One region of the Mesorhizobium sp. J8 genome, then DNA from elsewhere that is predicted to be linked to it. Evidence: predicted binding sites of a transcription regulator. Region 1 holds the regulator's gene; each other region holds the start of a gene.

What was found. The regulator PhoB, encoded in region 1, activates phosphate uptake and scavenging genes when phosphate is short. The targets are predictions, from matches to a motif close to TGTCATNNANCTGTCAT.
Region 2: MJ8_RS04520 (ceramide glucosyltransferase) is a predicted target of PhoB. The motif match lies at 587-603, and genes of this name have one in related genera.
Region 3: MJ8_RS00625 (PhoX family protein) is a predicted target of PhoB. The motif match lies at 843-859, and genes of this name have one in related genera.

Annotation. Positions count from the first base shown of each region.
Region 1 covers NZ_AP024109.1:6,164,586-6,166,785, forward strand. The annotation lists gene MJ8_RS29455 (ROK family protein) at 1-583, shown strand, start outside; gene phoB (phosphate regulon transcriptional regulator PhoB) at 734-1,423, opposite strand; gene phoU (phosphate signaling complex protein PhoU) at 1,440-2,147, opposite strand; gene pstB (phosphate ABC transporter ATP-binding protein PstB) at 2,168-2,200, opposite strand, start outside.
Region 2 covers NZ_AP024109.1:953,792-955,991, forward strand. The annotation lists gene apaG (Co2+/Mg2+ efflux protein ApaG) at 92-484, opposite strand; gene MJ8_RS04520 (ceramide glucosyltransferase) at 760-1,902, shown strand; gene MJ8_RS04525 (O-succinylhomoserine sulfhydrylase) at 1,929-2,200, opposite strand, start outside.
Region 3 covers NZ_AP024109.1:120,191-122,390, reverse strand. The annotation lists gene MJ8_RS00635 (phosphatase PAP2 family protein) at 1-354, opposite strand, end outside; gene MJ8_RS00630 (hypothetical protein) at 372-710, opposite strand; gene MJ8_RS00625 (PhoX family protein) at 922-2,200, shown strand, end outside.

The sequences.
Region 1 (2,200 bases):
CCTCTTGTCGCATGGTATCGGCATGGGTCTGGTGCTGAAGGGCGCGTTGTTCACCGGCACGCATTCCTCCGGCGGCGAGTTCGGGCACATGATCCACCGTCCCGGCGGCGCGCTTTGCCGCTGCGGCCGGCGCGGCTGCGTCGAGGCCTATGCCGGCAATTACGCGATCTGGCGCAGCGCCATGGGCATAAGCGAGGATGCCGCGCCGACCGACGTCGGCGACGCCGACATGCGCGCGCTTGCCGCAAAGGCCCGGCAACAGGACGGCCCTGAGCGGGAGGCTTATCGCCGGGCCGGCGAAGCGCTGGGCTTCGGCCTTGGCAGCCTGTTCGCGCTGATCGACCCGGCGCCCGTCGCGATGGTCGGCGTCAGCGCGGCCGCCTTCGACCTGATCGAGCCGGCGCTGAGGAAGGCGATCGCCCAGACCGCCGGCGGCCAGCATTCGGAATCGATCTCCTTCGACACCGAGCCGAACGAGCTGCCGCTGATCCGCGAAGGCTGCGCCATGCGCGCGCTGACCTTCGTCGACCAGGAAATCTTCGCGCCGGGCATGCAGGCGCGAGCGGGCAAGCACGTCGCATAGGCGCAAGGGATATGCTGAGATTCAGGTCAGGCCGAGTCGAGAATGGTGGATTCCGAGAACCGGAACGGAGCGTACTTTTGGGTACGTGAGTACCGGAAGCGCAGGAAGCTGCCATTCGCAGGCCGGCCTCACCTGAATATCTGCATATCCCTAGTCCTCGCGGATGGCATAGCCCGCGCCTCGGATGGTGCGTATGACGTCCGGCATGCGGCCGTTGTTGACGGCCTTGCGCAGCCGCCCGACATGGACGTCCACCGTGCGCTCGTCGATATAGATCGTCTCGCCCCAGACATTGTCGAGCAGCTGGCTGCGCGAGAACACGCGGCCGGGGTGGCGCATCATGAATTCGAGCAGCCGGAACTCGGTCGGGCCGAGCCTGATCTCGCTCTTCTTGCGGTAGACGCGGTGCGATTCGCGGTCGAGCACGATGTCGCCGACCTTGAGCACGCTGGACAGCACCTCCGGCTTGGCGCGGCGCAGCAGAGCCTTGACGCGCGCCATGAACTCCGGCGTCGAGAACGGCTTGACCAGATAGTCGTCGGCGCCGGTGGACAAACCTCGAACCCGATCGCTCTCTTCACCTCGCGCGGTCAGCATGATGATCGGCAGCCGCTCGGTCTCGGGCCGCATCCTGAGACGCCGGCAGAGCTCGATGCCGGAAACCGCCGGCACCATCCAGTCGAGCACGAGCAGGTCGGGAACGTTTTCCTGAAGGCGGATTTCGGCCTCGTCGCCGCGGGTCACCACTTCCACCTGGTAGCCCTCGGATTCGAGATTGTAGCGGAGCAGCACCCCCAGCGGCTCCTCGTCCTCCACCACCATGATGCGTGGCGCGATCATCGGGGTAACCTTTTCGTCAGGCAGCCGGAGCCGACATTGCCGTCTCGTCCTGCTTCGGACGGTTGGCGGGCAATTGCGTGCCGGTCAGCACATAATAGGCGTTCTCGGCGATGTTGGTCACATGGTCGCCGATGCGCTCGAGGTTCTTGGCGCAGAACAGAAGATGCGTGCAAGCGGTGATGTTGCGCGGATCCTCCATCATGTAGGTCAGCAGCTCGCGGAAGACGGCCGTGTATTTGACGTCGATGCGCTCGTCGTCGTTGCGCAGTCTGGCCAGCGCCGTGGCATCGCCCACCGTATATTCCTGGATCACGCCCTGGACCTGGATCAGCACCATCTGCGCCATGGAATCGATCGAATGCGTGAGGTCCCGCGGCGCGGCGCTGACGCCGACCGAGCCGACGCGCTTGGCGATGTTCTTGGCGAGATCGCCGATGCGCTCGAGGTCGCCCGCCATGCGGATCGCTCCCACCACGCTGCGCAGGTCGTCGGCCATCGGCTGGCGCTTGGCGATCAACGTGATGGCGCGGTCGTCAAGCTCGCGCTGTCTCGCGTCCATGATGGCGTCGTCGGAGACGACGCGCTGCGCCAGCGCGTTGTCGCTTTCGAGCAGCGCCCTGGTCGAGGCGCCGACCATCGAGGCGGCGAGGTCGCCCATGTCGTTGATGAGCCGGCTGATCTGCCTCAGATCCTCGTCGAAGGAGGCGACGGTATGTTCGGCCATGATGATGTCCTCGTATGTGCTTAGCCGAAGCGGCCGGTGATGTAGTCCTGCGT
Region 2 (2,200 bases), 1.5 Mb from region 1:
CTTGCCCCGTCCTGACGAAATTCTCGGAAGCCGGCGCCGCCCTCTCATTGCCCTGCCGGGCATTTCTCCCCGTAAAACGGGGAGAAGGAGGTTAATTCACCGTCCGCTTCGTCCCCGGCATGTCGAGCGAGAAAGCCGGTATGGCGATATCGAACGTCTCGCCGCGGCCGTTGCGCATGGTGTAGTGGCCGACCATGATGCCCGACGGCGTCGAGAGCGGACAGCCTGATGTGTATTGATAGCTGTCGCCGGGATTGAGTTCAGGCTGATCGCCGACGACGCCGGCGCCGCGGACCTCCTCGACCCGGCCCTGCCCGTCGGTGATGTGCCAATAGCGCGACAAAAGCTGCACGAACTCGTCGGAGCGGTTGTCGATCGTCACCTGGTAGCCCCAGACATACCGGTTCTCGGACGGATCGGAGCGATCCTCCAGATAGAAGGGTCTGACCACCACTTCGATGTTGCGCGTCACTGCGCGATACATGGGCCACTCCGGTTGCCGCCGCGGAACATTCGTCGCGCTTCGCTGTTGGAGGCGCGGCGTCGACCATCCTGCCAGCCTTGTAGCGCACGTGCCGAAAAACAATGTCATTTAAGTGACACATGACAATGTTGGTGTGCACAAACCGTGCCGGGCGACTCGGGCGCTCTGTAACTGATGAAATGGCTGGCTGCGGCCAAGGGCAATTCCAGGAAAAGCATGAGCGGTTTTCCGTCCGGAATTGCGTGAAAACAAAGAGATAGAGTGACAAAATCTCGATGGAACTGACTATCGCAGCCGGCCTCGCTTCGTCAGCCCTTCTTCTCTCCAACCTCGCCAGCATCCTGCTCGCCTCGTCGCGGCTGAAGCGGCGCCATGTCATTGCGCCGCCCGCCGGCGCGCAGCCGGTCTCGATCATCGTTCCGTCGCGCGGCGTCGAGACGTTCACGCAGGAGACCCTTCAGCGCGCCTTCTCGCTCGATTGGCCCTGTTATGAGCTGATCTTCTGCGTCGCGCATGGCGAGGACCCGGTGGTGAGGCTGATCGATGCGGCGATCGCGCGCCACCCCAACGTTCCGGCGCGGCTGCTGATCGGCGACGACCGCGTCAGCGCCAATCCCAAGCTCAACAACTGCGTCAAGGGCTGGCAGGCGGCGCGATATGATTGGGTGATCCTCGCCGATTCCAACGTGCTGATGCCGAAGGACTATGTGCAGCACCTGATGGCGGCCTGGCGGCCGGATACCGGCCTCGTCTGCTCGACGCCGATCGGCTCGCGGCCCGATGGTTTTTGGGCTGAAGTCGAATGCGCCTTCCTCAACACGCTGCAGGCGCGCTGGCAATATGCCGGCGAAGCGCTCGGCCTCGGCTTTGCCCAGGGCAAGAGCATGCTTTGGAACAGGCCGATGCTGGATGCAAACGGCGGCATCCAGGCTTTGGCCGCCGAGATCGCCGAAGATGCGGCGGCCACCAAGCTGGTCAATGGGCTTGGCCTTAGCGTCCATCTTGTCGCCTCGCCCTTCGAGCAGCCGCTGGGCCTGCGCAGCTTCGCCGAGATATGGTCGCGGCAGACGCGCTGGGCGCGACTGCGCCGGGTGACGTTCCCGTTGTTCTTCGCGCCCGAGATCCTGACCGGCGCCGCGGTGCCGCTGCTGTTGGCGCTGGTTGCTGCGGCAAGCGCAGGCGTCAGCCTGCCCACGACGGCTTTGTGCGCGCTGGCGATCGCCTATCTGCCGGAGTGCCTGCTGGCCGCTGCCAAGGGCTGGTACCTGTCGCCACGCAGCGTCACCGCGATGATCGTGCGCGATGCGATGCTGCCTGCCGTCTGGGCGCGCGCCTGGTTCGGCGGCGCTGTCGAATGGCGCGGCAACGCCATGACCATCCGCACCCGCGAGTTGACGGAGCTCGAGGAGATCGCCTGAAGCGATCGCCCGCGGTGTTTACAGGTTTATTTTGCCGCCTTCAGCGCCTGCTCGATGTCCTCCAGCAGATCGTCGGCGTCTTCCAGGCCGACGGAAAGCCGGAGTGTACCCGGTCCTATGCCGAGCTCGGCCCGCGCCTCGTCGCTCAGGTTCTTGTGCGTCGTCGTCGCCGGATGTGTGATCAGGCTCTTGGCGTCGCCGAGATTGTTCGAGATCAGCACGATGTCGAGCGCGTTCTGGAAGGCGAAGGCCGCCTGCTTGCCGCCCTTGACGTCAAGGCAGATCAGCGTCGACCCGC
Region 3 (2,200 bases), 650 kb from region 1:
GGAGAGCGCTTGGCCGCCCGCCACCGCCGCGAACATGAACAGCGCTGTCGCGGGTTTGCGGATCAAGAGCAGATAGACGATGGTCGCCGTCGTGATCAGCACCAGCACGACGGTGCTGCCGAGCGCGGTGACGTCGCGCACCGCGCCTTCCAGCCAGGACGGGCCGATCGGACTATCCGGCTGCCCGGCATGCCGGAAGGCGAGCAGGATCTCCGTGTCGAAGGCGTGCGGGGTCGTGGCGCGCGCCACCTCCATGAGTTCCACTAGGCCCCATAGTCCGCCGGCAATCGCCAGCCCGGCCAGCAGCACCGGAAATTCCAGCTTGTTGAGGAGCGTGTTGGCGATCGATTTCATGCAAGGCTTTGATCCCGCTACAGCCGCTGCATATAGGGCCCGAGCGTGATCAGCGCGACGGCGGCGATCGCCAGCACCATGCCGGTCGCCTGGAGGGCATTGAGCCGTTCGCCGAAGAAAGCGAGCGCCACGGCGTTGACCGCGACGAGCTGGATCACCGCCGACAGGCTGAACGACACCGACATGCCGAATTCGCGCACCAGCCTCAGCATGACCAGATTGCCGGCCGTGTAGAGCGCCAGCGTCAAAAGCAGCTTGGCGAGGCTCGGCGCCAGCCCCCATTGCTTGGCCGCCATCGCCGCCAGCACGAACATCACGGTTGAAATGCCGAGCTGCGCCAATCCCCAGAAACTCACTTGCCGTCCCCTTTTTCAAGCGCCGTCGCCGCGCGGCCGCAGCCCTTGTTTCCGAAGCCGGCGAGGCCGTCAAGCCGATCCGGCACCGCCTTGACCAGCCGGCAAACAATTGTCCACGATCGATCACGGCCGTGTCACGAAAATGTGATCGGCGCGCTTTAGGGGTCGAAGGGTCAAAGCTCAAGCCACCTCAAGAAGCCAGAGGACCACCATGACCGTGACCCCTGAGACCCGTTTCCGCACCAGCCAGCTCGAGGACAATGACGGTCCGCCCGTCAACCCGACCGACAACCGCACCATGGGCGAGATCATCGCCGCGCGTTTCTCGCGCCGCGGCTTCCTCATGGGTTCGCTGGCCGTCTCTGCCATCGCCGCCACCGTCAGCCCGCTGGCGCTCGTCGCCGCCGACGAGGCGCGTGCTGACGAAGCCTCGGCGTTCAAGTTCGACGAACTCGAGGCCGGCATCGACGACAAGCACCATGTCGCGCCGGGCTACGATGCCGACGTGCTGTTGCGCTGGGGCGATCCGCTGTTTGCCGATTCGCCGGAGTTCGATCCGCTGAAGCAGTCGGCCGAGGCCCAGGCGAGGCAGTTCGGCTACAACAACGATTATGTCGGCTACATCCCGATCGACGGCTCGGCCGAGCACGGGCTCTTGGTCGTCAACCACGAATACACCAACCCGCATCTGATGTTCCCCGGCATCGTGTCGATCGTCGAGAAGGACGGCAAGAAGGTCGCCGAGGTAGCGCCGCTCTCGAAGGCGCAAGTCGATATCGAGATGGCCGCGCATGGCGGCACCATCGTCGAGATCCGCAAGCAGGATGGCAAGTGGCAGGTGGTGCGCGACGGGAAGCTGAACCGGCGCATCATGTCGACCACCGAGATGGCGCTGTCCGGTCCGGTCGCCGGCCACGACCGTGTCAAGACCAATGCCGACCCGTCCGGCACCAAGGTCATCGGCACGCTCAACAACTGCGCCGGCGGCGTCACGCCCTGGGGTACCTATGTGATGGCCGAGGAGAACATTCACGGCTATTTCTCGGGCGAATTGCCGGAGGGACATAAGGAAGCCGCCAATTACAAGCGCCTCGGCATCCCTGAAGGCGCCTATGAATGGGGCGCGCATTACGACCGCTTCAACCTCGCCAAGGAGCCGAACGAGCCCAATCGCTTCGGCTGGATCGTCGAGGTCGACGTCAACGATCCGACCTCGACCCCGAAGAAGCGCACCGCCATGGGCCGCTTCAAGCATGAGGGCGCCGAGTCGATCGTCGCCAAGGACGGCCGCGTCGTCTTCTATCTCGGCGACGACGAGCGCTTCGACTATGTCTATAAATTCGTCACCGCTGGTAAGTTCAATCCCAGTGATCTCGCGGCCAACATGAACCTGCTCGATGACGGCCCGCTTCATGTCGCCAAATTCGCCGAGGACGGTTCGGTCGAATGGATGCCGATCGTGTTCGGGCAAGGGCCGCTGACGGCAGAGA